3 regions of the Pseudokineococcus lusitanus genome follow, and region 3 is predicted to be linked to each of the others. Evidence: riboswitches for the same ligand, from Rfam matches in the RefSeq annotation. Region 3 holds a riboswitch; each other region holds the start of a gene.
What was found. A riboswitch is a leader RNA that binds a small molecule or an ion and turns the genes downstream of it on or off. The one in region 3 is predicted to bind S-adenosylmethionine.
Positions count from the first base shown of each region.

Region 1 (4,267 bases), on a different contig from region 3:
ACCGGTTCCCGGGCCCGGGAACCGGCCGTTCGTCGGTCTCGCCGGGTCAGCCCGCCAGCCCCGCTCCCACCGTCGCGAGGGTCCGGACCAGCGCCTGCTCCCGCTCGTCCGGGTCGAGCCCGGCCAGGACCCCGACGAGCAGCTCGGCCAGCCCGTGCACGGCCGCCCACGCGGCGAGGTCCGCCCCCGCGCGCCCCCGCACGCCGAGCCCGCCGGCGGCGTCGAGCTCGTCGAGCCGGTCCTGCAGCATCGACCAGGGGTCCGGCCCGCCCACGCAGCCCGGCGGGCCGCCCGTGGTCGGCGGCCCGTTGAAGACGACGTGGAAGAGCCCCGGCTCGGCGACGGCGTACTCGACGTACCCGCGCCCGACAGCGACGAGGCGCGCCCGCGCCAGGGCCACGGCGTCACCGGACGCCGGCACCGCCGCCAGCCGCTCCGCCATCGCGACGCCCATCGCGCCGCGCGCGTGCTCGGCGACCGTCGCCAGCAGCTCGGCCTTCCCCGCGAAGTGGCGGTAGGCCGCGTTGGGGCTGACGCCGACCTCGCGTGCCACCTCGCGCACCGACAGCCCGGTGGGCCCTGCGGCGCGGACCGCCGTCGAGGCCGCCGCCACGAGGGCGTTCCGCAGGTCGCCGTGGTGGTAGGTCGCGCGCTCCAGGGCCCCTCCCGACGTCGGGCGGCGCGACCCCGCGCCACATGTGGACAGCGTCCACACCGTAGTCCTATGTTGACGGCGTCCACATCGACGCCGACGACCTCGGCCGGTCAGCACCACCGCAGGGGGAGCCATGGGCACCACGGTCCACGCAGGACGCCGCACCGCCGACCTCGACGGGCAGGACGTCGTCGTCTTCGTCATCGGCATGCGCATCAACCGGCTCCGCAGCCCGCGGCAGTGGCTGCCGGTCTTCCGGGCGATGCCGCTCATGCTCGCCGAGCTGGGCCGCCCCGAGCTGGGCCTGCTCCACGCCCGCACCTACTGGTCCGGGCGCACCTTCATGCTCCTGCAGTACTGGCGCAGCTGGGACCTGCTGCAGGCCTACGCCTCTGCGGGTGACGCCGAGCACCTCCCCGCCTGGCGCGCCTTCAACCAGCAGGCCCGCCGCGGCGGCGACGCGGCCGGCATCTTCCACGAGACCTACCTCGTCGGCCCGGGCCGTGCGGAGTCCGTCTACGTCTCGATGCCCGACCACGGGCTCGCCGCGGCGACCCGCTCGGCCCCCGTCCCGCCGCGCCGCCAGCGGGCCGCGGAGCGGATGCGCGGCGTCGACGCCTGAGCCGGGCAGGTGGCTGCACGAGGACGCGCTCTACCGCGTCGTCGTGCAGCCACCTCGACCTCAGACCGCGGAGAACCCGCGCTCGAGGTCCGCCCGGATGTCGTCGAGGTGCTCCAGCCCCACGGACAGCCGCACGAGCCCCGGCGTCACGCCCGCCTTGACCTGGTCCTCGGGCGCCAGCTGGCTGTGCGTCGTCGACGCCGGGTGGATGACGAGGCTGCGCACGTCCCCGATGTTGGCCACGTGGCTGTGGAGCGTCAGCGCGTCGACGAAGCGTCGCCCCGCCTCCAGGCCCCCGCGCAGCTCGAAGGCGAGGACGCCGCCGGCGCCCCGCGGCGCGTACTTCTGCTGCCGCGCGTGCCACGGGCTGGACGGCAGGCCCGCGTACTGGACCCGCTCGACCTCCGGCCGCTGCTCCAGCCACTCGGCGACCGCCTGCGCATTGGCCACGTGCCGCTCCACCCGCAGGCTCAGCGTCTCGATGCCCTGCCCGAGGAGGAAGGCGTTGAACGGCGAGATCGCCGGCCCGAGGTCGCGCAGCAGCTGCACCCTCATCTTGAGGATGTATGCGAGGTTCGCGCCCAGCGCGCTGCCGACGCCGAGGTCCCGCGCGTAGACGAGCCCGTGGTAGCTCTCGTCCGGCTGGTTGAAGCCCGGGAAGCGGTCCGGGTGCTGCGCGTAGTCGAAGGTCCCGCCGTCGACGACGACCCCGCCGATCGCCGTCCCGTGGCCGCCGAGGTACTTCGTCGCCGAGTGCACGACGACGTCCGCGCCCCACTCCAGCGGCCGCAGGAGGTACGGCGTCGCCACCGTCGCGTCGACGACGAGCGGCACGCCCACCTCGTGAGCGACGCCGGCCACGCCCTCGACGTCGAGGACGTCGCCGCGCGGGTTGGGGATGGCCTCCCCGTAGAAGACCTTCGTGTTGGGGCGCACCGCGGCGCGCCAGGAGTCAAGGTCGTCGGGGTCCTCGACGAACGTCGTCGTGACGCCGAGCTTGGGCAGCGTGTAGCGGAGCAGGTTGACCGTGCCGCCGTAGAGGCTGGGGCTCGCGACGACGTGGTCTCCCGCCTCGGCGACGTTGAGGATCGCCAGCGTCTCCGCCGACTGCCCCGACGCGACGAGCAGCGCGCCGACGCCGCCGTCGAGGTCGGCGATGCGCTTCTCGACGGCGTCCGTCGTCGGGTTGGTGATGCGCGTGTAGATGTTGCCGAGCTCGGCCAGCGCGAAGAGGTTCGCCGCCTGCTCGGTGTCGCGGAAGGCGAAGGACGTCGTCTGGTGGATAAGCAGCGCCCGCGAGCCGGTGCTCGGGTCGGGCGCGGCGCCGGCGTGGATCTGGCGGGTCTCGAAGGACCAGGCGGCGGGCGCCTCGTCGGCGACGCCGTGCGTCACCGGCTCCTCGTCGAGGCCGGTCGACGGCGTGGGGTGGTCGGCGGGAGGGGTGGTGGGCACAGGGGTCTCCTCGGCGAGGGGCTCGTGCGAGCCCGCGCTTGCCGCGCCCGGACGGGTGGCGGCCCGGTCTTCACCCGGGGCACCCCGCCGCAGGAGGAGGGTTGCCGGCCAGCGAGCCGGGGCTTGTCGCTGGCGCTCTTGACCTGCCTCGACCCTAGGAGCGTCCGTCCGTCGAGCGGGACCCGTGTCTCACGGACCGGTCAGCGCGCCGCGCACCACCGGTCGAGCTCGTCCACGGGCAGCGGCCGTGCGTAGTGGTAGCCCTGCGCCATGTCGCAGTCGAGGTCCTCGAGGGCGCGGCGCTGGTCCGGCGTCTCGACGCCCTCCGCGACGGCCCGCAGCCCGAGGGAGTGCGCGAGGTGGACGCACGTGGCGACGATGGCCGCGTCACCGCGGCTCTCGGTGAGCCCCGCGACGAAGGACCGGTCGATCTTCAGCTCGTCGAGCGGGAACCGCTGGAGGTACGTGAGGCTCGCGTAACCGGTGCCGAAGTCGTCGACCGCGAGGGTGACGCCGAGCGCCTTGAGCGCCCGCAGCGTCGCGGCGGCCGCGTCCGGGTCCTCCATGAGCGCCGTCTCGGTCACCTCGAGCGTGAGCAGCGCCGGGTCGAGCCCGTGCCGGTCCAGCACCTCGGCGACGAGCGGCACGAGGTCCGGGTCGCCGAGCTGGCGCGTCGAGAGGTTGACGGCGATCTCCGTCGTCGGGCCGCCTCCCGCCGTCCGCGCCCACGCCGCCCCCTGGGCCACGGCGGAGTCCAGCACCCACGCCCCGAGGCGGCGCACGAGGCCCGACTCCTCGGCGACGTCGATGAAGTCGCCGGGCTGGAGCAGCCCGCGCTCGGGGTGCTGCCACCGCACGAGCGCCTCGACGCCGGCCACACGGTCGCCCCGCAGGTCCATGCGGGGCTGGTAGTGCACGCGCAGCTCGCCCTCGGCGATGCCGCGGCGCAGCTCGCCGATGAGCCGGAGACGTCCGACGGCCGGGTCGACGACGTCCGGGTCGTGCAGCTCGACACGGGCGCGGCCGCGTGCCTTCGCCCGGTGCATCGCGACGTCGGCGTGGTGGAGCAGCCGCTCCGGCGTCTCGTCGGGCGTGGCCCGGACGACCCCGACGCTCGCCGTGACGACGATCTCGACGTCCTGCAGGAGCACGGGCGCCGTGACGACGTCGAGCACCCGCTCGGCCACCGCCCGCGCGGCGCCGTCGTCCCCGACGTCGGCCACGACGACGAACTCGTCGCCGGACAGGCGCGCGACGACGCCGTCCGCGCGGACGGTCGCGGTGAGGCGCTGCGCGACGACGCGGAGCAGCTCGTCGCCGGCCTCCCGACCGAGGCTGTCGTTGACCGCCTTGAAGTGGTCGAGGCCGACGAAGAGCAGCGCCGTCCCGGCGGACGCCGGCCGGCCGCCCTCCGGCGCACCGGCGAGTCGGGCCAGCAGGCCGGCGCGGTTGGGCAGGCCCGTGAGGTCGTCCCGCAGCGCCCGCTGCCGCATCTCCTCCTCGACGGCGACCCGCTGCCGCTCGGCTTCCTGGGCACG
Region 1 is NZ_RJKN01000002.1:520,760-525,026, forward strand. It holds gene EDC03_RS05635 (TetR/AcrR family transcriptional regulator) at 47-790, opposite strand; gene EDC03_RS05640 (DUF4188 domain-containing protein) at 789-1,277, shown strand; gene EDC03_RS05645 (bifunctional o-acetylhomoserine/o-acetylserine sulfhydrylase) at 1,338-2,669, opposite strand; SAM riboswitch class IV at 2,759-2,873, opposite strand; gene EDC03_RS05650 (sensor domain-containing protein) at 2,930-4,267, opposite strand, start outside.
Region 1: it holds a riboswitch for S-adenosylmethionine, as region 3 does, so the genes downstream of both, EDC03_RS05645 (bifunctional o-acetylhomoserine/o-acetylserine sulfhydrylase) here and metX (homoserine O-acetyltransferase MetX) in region 3, are expected to answer to the same signal.

Region 2 (4,267 bases), on a different contig from region 3:
TGGCTCAGAAGGCCGGGATGACCGCGCCCTCGTACTGCTCCTCGATGAAGGTGCGCGTCTCGTCGGAGTGCAGGAGCTGCTCGAGCAGCTGGATGCGCTCGTCGTCCTCGTCGCCCGTCCGGACGACGACGAGGTTCGCGTTGGGGTTGCCCTCGGCGGCCTCGAGGGCCAGGGCGTCGTCGGCGGGGGAGAGGTCGGCGTCGATGGCGTAGTTGCCGTTGACGACGGCGATGTCGACGTCCTGGAGCGAGCGCGGGACCTGCGCGGCCTCGACCTCGGTGATGTCGAGGTCGCGGCCCCCCTCCTGCACGTCGAGGGCGGTCGGCGCGTCCTCGCCCGTGTCGGCGAGGACGACGAGGCCCTCGGCCTCGAGCAGCCGCAGCGCGCGGGCGGCGTTCGTCGGGTCGTTGGGGATGGCGACGGTCGCGCCCGACGGGACGTCGTCGATGCTCCCGAGGCTCTGCGAGTAGATGCCGAGGGGCTCGACGTGGACGGGCTCGAGCGCGGCGAAGTCGTAGCCGGCCGTGCGCTCCTGCTCCTCGAGGTACGGGATGGTCTGGAAGTAGTTGGCGTCCAGCGAGCCGTCCTCGAGGGCCACGTTGGGCTGCACGTAGTCGGTGAACTCGACGACCTCGAGGTCGAGCCCGGCGTCCTCGGCCAGCTCGTCCTGCACGAAGCGGAGGATCTCCGCGTGGGGCACCGGCGAGGCGCCCACGCGCAGCGGCTCGTCGGCCGCGCTCAGCTCGGCCTCCCCGCCGCCGCAGGCGGACAGCGAGAGGGCGAGCGCGGCGGCCGCGCCGAGGGCGACGGCGGTGCGGGGGCGGCGGGTGGTGGGCACGGGGGACCTCCGGGTCGGTGGGCGAGGGCGTGCGGGAGCCCTGGTCGGGCGGGACGGGGGACGACGGGACGGCCCGCGGCGGGCGGGTCGGTGGTGCGGGTGGGCGCCGGGCGCCCGGGGGGCGTCGTCAGCGGTGCGCGAGGCGGCGGGCGAGGGCCTCGCCGCCCTGCTGGAGCACCTGGACGACGACGAGCAGGAGGGCGACGGTCACGAGCGTGATGTCCGTCCGGAACTGCTGGTAGCCGTAGCGGATGGCGAAGTCGCCGAGCCCGCCGCCGCCCACCGCGCCGGCCATCGCCGAGTAGCTGACGAGCGCCACGACGGTGACGGTGCAGCTGGCCACGACCGACGGCAGCGCCTCCGGCAGGAGGACGGTGCGGACGACGTCCCGCCGCCGCGCGCCCATGGAGAGGGCGGCGGCCACCTTGCCGGGGGCCACCTCGCGCAACGACGTCTCGACGAGCCGCGCGAGGAAGGGCACGGCGCCGATGGTCAGCGGCACGACGGCGGCCCAGGAGCCGATCGTCGTCCCGACGAGGAGCCGGGTCACCGGGGCCACGGCGACGAGCAGGATGATGAAGGGCAGCGAGCGGCCGAGGTCGACGAGCAGGCCGAGCAGCCGGTGCGCGAGCGGGTGCGGCGCGAGACCGCCCGGCGAGACGACGAGCAGCAGGACGCCGAGGGGGATCCCGCCGAGGACGGCGAGGACGGTCGCCGTGGCGACCATCGTCAGCGTCTCGCGGGTGGCCTCGGCCAGCTGCGGGGCGAGGGAGAGCAGCTCGCTCACGCCGCCACCTCCAGGAGGACGCCGCGGGCGCGCAAGGCGTCCGTGGCGCCGCCCAGCCGGGCGGCGTGCTCGGCGGCCCCGCCGGCGACCTCGAGGAGGAGGTGCCCGGCCCGGCGACCGCCGAGGGTCTCGACCCGGCCGCCGACGACCGAGACGTCGAGCCCGTGCTCGCGCACGAGCGACGTCATCACCGCCTCGCCGGGTCCGCCGCCGCCGTCGGGCCCGGCCTGCCCGTCCCAGCCGTCGGTGACGACGAGCTGGAGCAGCGCGCTGCCGGGCCGCACCGGGGGCCGGGCGGGCGCCGGCAGCAGGCGGGTGGCCAGGGGCGAGCCGGGGCGGGCGGCGACGTCGGCCAGCCGGCCCTCGTCGACGACCCGGCCGTGCTCGAGCAGGACCGCGCTGTCGCAGGCGGCCCGGACGACGTCCATCTCGTGCGTGACGACGACGACCGTGAGGCCCAGCTCGTCGCGGAGCTCCCGGACGAGCGCGAGGACGCCGGCCGTGGAGCCGGGGTCGAGGGCGGAGGTGGCCTCGTCGCACAGCAGGACCGACGGGCGGGCGGCGAGGGCGCGGGCGATGGCGACGCGCTGCTGCTGGCCGCCGCTCAGCTGGGACGGCCGGGAGGCCTTCTTGTCGGCGAGGCCGACGCGCTCGAGCAGCTCCGCGGCGCGGGTCTCGCGCTCGCGCCGGCCGACGCCCGCGAGCTCCAGCGGCAGCGCGACGTTGCCGAGCGCGGTCCGCGAGCCGAGGAGGTCGAAGTGCTGGAAGACCATGCCGATGCTGCGGCGGGCCGTGCGCAGCCGGCCGGCGTCGAGCGCGGTGAGGTCCTGCCCGTCGACGACGACGCGGCCGGCGTCCGGGCGCTCGAGGAGGTTGACGCAGCGGGCGAGGGTGCTCTTGCCGGAGCCGCTGGGGCCGACGACGCCGACGACGTCGCCCGCCGGGACGGAGATGCTCACGCCGTCGAGCGCGCGGACCTCGCCCGTGCGGACCGGCGCGTCGTCCTCGACGACGACGTCCACGTCCGAGGTCCGCCGCGCGACGAGCTGCCGCAGGCCGCCCCGGCGCCGGGGCGCCGCGTAGGTCTTGACGAGGCCGGACAGCTCGATCACGGGCGGTGCGCTCCTGGCAGCAGGCGCGACGGCACCGGCCGCCGCGCACGCGGAGACGAGGCCCGGTCGGGCCACGCTTGCGGACGCGCCGTCGTGGGGCGTCCACCTGGTCCTCACCCGGAGCACCCCGCCGTGGCGGAGGGTTGCTGACCAGCGAGCCGGGGCTTCGCGCTGGTTCTCGTGACCTGGACGGGACGGTAGGCAGCGTCCGGCGTCGCTGTCAAAACCGCTCGGGACGGTGGGTATTGGGAGCCCGGGGCCACCGTGGCGACGGGTCACGACGAGGCCGACGCGGTGGTGCCGGCGTCAGAAGGGCGGCGGGTCGTCGTCGGTCGGCGGGGCCGGCGACGCGGGCGGTTCGCGGTGGTGGGCGGTCGCGGTGACGGCAGCGCTGATGAGCAGGGCGGCGCCGGGCCAGGCCATGTCGACGGTCGGGTACGAGCAGTCGAGGGGATCGCCGAGGTCGCCCCAGCCGGTGGGCAGGGGCGTGCCGTCGTCGTCGCGGCTGGTGATGGGTCGGGGGAGGAAGGGTGGTGCGGGGTCGTCGTGGACGAGGCCGAGGGGTGAGGTCCAGCGGGTGCCGAGGCCGTGCGGGTCGTCGGGGTCGTCGGTGATGGCCTCGACCTGCCAGCCGTAGTGGGTGCGGCACTGGTGGTGCTTGCGGCAGCGGGGGCGGAGGTTGCACTCGCAGGTCGGGCCACCGGCGCCGTGGGGTACCTGGTGGTCGAGGTCGCAGCGGACCGAGGGCTGGGTGCAGCCGGGGTGGGTGCACTCGGGCAGCGCGGTCCGGACGTAGCGGGACTGCTCGGCGGTGGGGACGTAGTCGGTGGGCAGGCCAGCGAGAGGGCAGGTCGACGAGGACGGCGTCGCTGCGTCGGACGCATCAGCTCCTGTCCGGGCCCAGGGAGGCGTGGTGGTGCCGGGCGTGGTGGTGCCGGGCGTGGTGGTGCCGGGCGTGGTGGTGCCGGGCGTGACCTTGTCGGTAAGGCCGGGGGGTGCCGGCTCCGTGGTCGTCGTCGGCGGGGGCACGGCTGTCGCTGTGGTCCGCTGGTCGCCCGGTGGGTCGGGCACCGCGTCGAGGCCGGCGTCCGGTGCAGGGGAGGGCGGAGGAGCCGTGGTGGGCGTCACCACCGCCGGGACGGTCGTCGCGCCGGTGGTGAGCCCAGGCGTCGTCGTGCGGGTCCCGGCGGCTGGGAGGTGGTGGAGGTGTCCGTCGACGCCAAGCACTTTCCCGGTGAAGAAGTCGGTGAGGACCCGGCGGAAGGGGTGGCCGGCGGCGAGGAGCTCGCGGGCGATGTCGGCCGGGACCGCGCCGTGGCCGGCGAGCCACGCGGTCTCGTCGTCGAGGCCGAGCAGCGTCGGGAGCGAGACGTTGAGGGACGGGCCGTGGCACTGCCCGGTGTGGGCACGGCCGTCCTTCCGTGGGCCGGCACCGGTGTCGGTGACCAGGCCGACGAGGGCGTCGAAGCGGCGGGCGTCGACGCCGCGGCGGTCGGGCAGCCCGGTGGTGTCGGTGGTGACGGGGTCCAG
Region 2 is NZ_RJKN01000003.1:268,316-272,582, reverse strand. It holds gene EDC03_RS07180 (MetQ/NlpA family ABC transporter substrate-binding protein) at 5-838, opposite strand; gene EDC03_RS07175 (methionine ABC transporter permease) at 966-1,565, opposite strand; gene EDC03_RS07170 (methionine ABC transporter ATP-binding protein) at 1,622-2,737, opposite strand; SAM riboswitch class IV at 2,806-2,923, opposite strand; gene EDC03_RS07165 (HNH endonuclease signature motif containing protein) at 3,044-4,267, opposite strand, start outside.
Region 2: it holds a riboswitch for S-adenosylmethionine, as region 3 does, so the genes downstream of both, EDC03_RS07170 (methionine ABC transporter ATP-binding protein) here and metX (homoserine O-acetyltransferase MetX) in region 3, are expected to answer to the same signal.

Region 3 (4,267 bases):
GCTCGCGCTCATGGCGCTCGCCGTCGGCTACGTCGTCTCGCCCGTCGACCTCGTCCCCGAGGCGGTCTTCCTCCTCGCGGGCCTCGTCGACGACGCGCTCGTCCTCACGTGGCTCGCCGGCGCGGTCGTCGACGAGACCACCGCCTTCCTGCGCTGGGAGAAGGCGGGCCGCCCCGCCGCCGACGGCCCCGAGGGCGCCGGCACGGACCGCGCCGCCGAGCCCGGTCGCGAGACCGTCCAGGGCAGCGTCGTCGTCTGACCTCCCGCCCGCCGCCGGGGGCGACGTCCTGTGGACGGCGCCCTCGACGGCGCCCCGGTGCGCGCCGGGCCCCCGCCCGGGACCCCCCCTGTGGAGGGCGTCCCCGCGCCGACGTCCGGCGCCCCACGCTCGCCGTCATGACGACCTCACCCGCCCCCCGCCGCGACGACACGACCACCTCGCGCCGTCGCCGCGGCCGCCCGTGCCCCACCGCCGCCGAGGGGGCGAGGAGCCGGCCGCGGACGGCGCCCCTCCTGCCCCCGCAGGTGCGCGCCCCCGAGGTGCTCCGCGTGGGCGACCCGCGCGACCTCGTGGCCCTCGTGCCGCACCAGCTGGGCTTCGTCCCGGCGCGCAGCCTCGTCCTCGTGAGCCTGCGGGGACCCCGCCGGCGCGTGGGCCTCGTCTCGCGGGTCGACCTGCCCGCCCTCGCCGACCGGGAGCGGGCGCTGCTGGCGCTCCGGCAGGTGCCCGCCGACCTCGTCGACCTGCTGGGGCGCCTCGTGGACCACGCGGTCGACCTCGCCGTGCGCGACGGCGCGTCCGCCGTCGTCGCGGTCGTCTACGACGACGCCGTGCCCGCCGACCTGCTGGGCGGCGGCCACCCCGGGGGCCCGGACCCGCGGGACCTGTCGCTCGCGGGCCTCGTCGACGTCCTCGTCGCCGGGGCCTGCGTCGGCCGCGGCCTGCGGCTCGGCGACGCGTGGTGGGTCGACGGGGACCGCCTGCGCCGCCTCGGCTGCCGGGACGCGTGCTGCCCGCCGGAGGGAGAGCCCCTCGCCGCCCTCGACGGCAGCCTCGCCGCCGTCGAGATGGTCGCCCGTGGGTCCGCGCCGCTGCGGTCGCGGGACGCCCTGCTCGACGACCTGCGGCCCGCGGCCGCCGACGCGCGCGAGGAGGCGGTCCGGGCCGCCGCGACGGCCCGGCGCCGCACGCGCCGCGCCGAGGGCGACCCGGCCCGCGCCGCCCGGCTCCGCGCGGACGCGCTGGCGTCCTTCCGCGGTGCCGTCGAGGTCGAGCGGCTGGCCGCTCCGCCCGGCGGGGACGCGCCCGGCCGTCGCGGGCCGGCGGAGGACCTCCACGACCCCGTGCTGCTCGGCCGGGTCGGCGCGGCCCTGGCCGACCCGTGGGTGCGCGACGCCGTCCTCGTCAGCTGCCTCGCGGGGGCGGGCGACGTGCCGGAGCGGGTGGCGGCCGAGGGCCCCGACGAGCGCGCGGAGGCGCTGCTCGAGGCGGTCGTCGGCCGGCCGGCGGGCGCCGCGGTCCCGGACCCGGCGCTCGTGGCCGCCGCGGAGGGGGTGCTCGCGGCCGTCGTGCGGCACCTGCCCGACCGGGTGGGCGCCCACGCCCTCGGGGCGCTCGCGTGGACGGCGTGGTGGTCCGGCGACGGCGCCCGCGCGGTCGCCTGCGCCGAGCGCGCGCTCGAGGTCCGGCCCGCCGTGCCGATGGCGCGGCTCGTCCTCGACCTCGTCGACGCGGGGGCGGTCCCCGCCTGGGTGCGGGCCCGCCGGCAGGACGACGAGGAGGCGCCCGCGGGCTGACCCGGCGCGGGGCCTGCGGGCCCCGGGGCGCCGCCCGACGGCCGGACGGGCGGTGCGGTCGCGGCGGGGCCCTTGCTACCGTCCGCGCCAGGTCAAGAGTCCCAGCGCGGAGCCCCGGCTCGCTGGGCGGCAACCCTCCTCCGCGGTGGGGTGCCCCGGGTGATGACCGGGCCCGCCGGCATGCGGCGGGCAAGCGCGGGCCGCCCGTCGGCCCCTGGGACCCCCGGAGGCCGTCGTGGGCAGCACCCGCACCGAGGAGCGCACCGTCCCGCCCCCGCCGGCGGTGCCCCCGCCGGCCGTGGGCGCGCAGGGCTCGCCGGCGGACGGCCCGGTCGTCGTGCCGCCGGTCCCGGCGTCCCGGGCCGCCCGTCCCGCGCCGCCCGCCTCGGGCGCGTGGCGCCCCGGCGACCCGGTCGGCTCCCGCCGCTTCGCGCGGGTCGGCGCCGTCGCGCTGGAGGGCGGAGACGTGCTCCCCGACGTCGTCGTGGCCTACGAGACGTGGGGCGAGATGGCCGACGACCGGTCGAACGTCGTCCTCGTCTGCCACGCGCTGACGGGGGACAGCCACGTCGCGGGGCCCGCCGGGCCCGGTCACCCCACCCCGGGCTGGTGGGACGAGCTCGTCGGCCCGGGCCGGGCCCTCGACACCGACCGCTGGTGCGTCGTGGCGGCCAACGTCCTCGGCGGCTGCCAGGGCACGACCGGTCCGTCGTCGCCCGCGCCCGACGGCCGGCCGTGGGGGAGCCGGTTCCCGGCCGTCTCCGTCCGCGACCAGGTCGCCGTCGAGGCGGCGCTCGCCGACGCGCTGGGCGTGCCGGCGTGGGCGCTCGTCGTCGGCGGGTCGATGGGGGGCATGCGCGCCCTCGAGTGGGGCGTCACGCACCCCGGCCGGGTCCGCCGGCTGCTCGTGCTGGCCGCCTGCGCGGCGAGCGGCGCCGACCAGATCGCCTGGGCCGCGGCCCAGCTGGCCGCCGTCGAGGGCGACCCGGGCTACGCCGGGGGCGACTACCACGACGCGCCCGACGGCGCGGGGCCCCACACGGGCCTCGGCGTCGCCCGCCGCGTCGCGCACGCCACGTACCGCGCGGCGCCCGAGCTCGAGGCCCGCTTCGGGCGGACGGCGCAGCCGGGGGAGGACCCCGCCCGGGGCGGCCGCTACGCGGTCGAGTCCTACCTCGACCACCACGCCGACAAGCTCGTGCGGCGCTTCGACGCGGGCTCGTACGTCGCCCTCACCCGGGCGATGAACGGCCACGACGTCGGCCGGGGCCGCGGCGGGACCGGCGCCGCGCTGGCCGCGGTCACCGCCACGACGGCGGTCGTGGCCATCTCCTCGGACCGGCTCTACCCGGTGGCGCTCGGCGAGGAGCTCGTGGCGGGCCTGCCCGGCACGCCCGCCCTCCACGTCGTCGACTCGCCCGCGGGCCACGACGGCTTCCTCACCGAGCACGCGGCGGTCGCGGCCGTCGTGCGCGACCTGCTCGGCCGTCCCGGGGGGCCCGTCGACGGCTGAGCGGCCCGGCGGTCAGGCGGGCGGGGCGGACGTGGACCGCTCGACCCACGCCCGCAGGCCGGCCCACGTGCCGACGAGCCCGGGGTGCAGCGGCAGGGCGCCGACGTCGTCGAGGGCGACCCAGCGGACGTCGTCGGACTCCGCCGTGGCCGCGTGCGGCGCCTGCGGCGGGGCGCCGCGGCGACGGCGGCCCAGGACGACCGTGTAGCGCCAGACGCCGAGGTCCGCGGTGACGCGCCGGCCGAGGACCTCGACGGCGGCCGGGTCGAGCCCGGTCTCCTCGTGGGCCTCGCGCAGCGCGCCGGCGTCGGCGTCCTCGTGGCTGTCGACGGCGCCGCCGGGCAGCCCCCACGTGCCGCCGAGGTGGGTCCACCCGGCGCGCAGCTGCAGCAGGACCCGGGAGCCCGCCGGCCCCTCGGCGCCGTCGTCGCCCGAGCCGTCGTTGACGAGCAGGAGCCCGGCGGCGCCGTGGCGGCCCCAGCGCCGCACCCCGCCCGCGGCGGTCACCCACCCGTCGCCGTCGCCCACGGCCCCACGCTACGCACGGCGGCCGACGGGGTGTCGGGTAGCCTCCGCGGCGCGCCCGGGGGCGCCCCGCCGGACCTCCGGACGGGCCGTCGAGGAGGGGGCACCCATGACCGTGGTCGTCGGGTACGTGCCGACCCGCGAGGGGCGCGCCGCCCTCGCCGCAGGGCTCGCGGAGGCCGCGCGCCGGCGCTCCCGCGTCGTCGTCGTCGACAACCGGCGGGCCGACCCGGACGACCCGGACCCGGTCGCCACGAGCACCCGCGCCCTCGAGGAGCTGCGGCCCGAGGTCGAGGCCGCGCTCGGCGCTGACGCCCCCGCCCACGAGCTGCGCGCCCTCACGCCCGGGGCCGAGCCGTCGGCCGACCTCCTCCGCGTCGCGATCGACGAGGGCGCCGCCCTCGTCGTCATCGGCCTGCGGCGCCGCACCCC
Region 3 is NZ_RJKN01000011.1:20,619-24,885, forward strand. It holds gene EDC03_RS16380 (YkvA family protein) at 1-259, shown strand, start outside; gene EDC03_RS16385 (DUF4192 domain-containing protein) at 397-1,797, shown strand; SAM riboswitch class IV at 1,888-1,999, shown strand; gene metX (homoserine O-acetyltransferase MetX) at 2,135-3,310, shown strand; gene EDC03_RS16395 (NUDIX domain-containing protein) at 3,323-3,838, opposite strand; gene EDC03_RS16400 (universal stress protein) at 3,945-4,267, shown strand, end outside.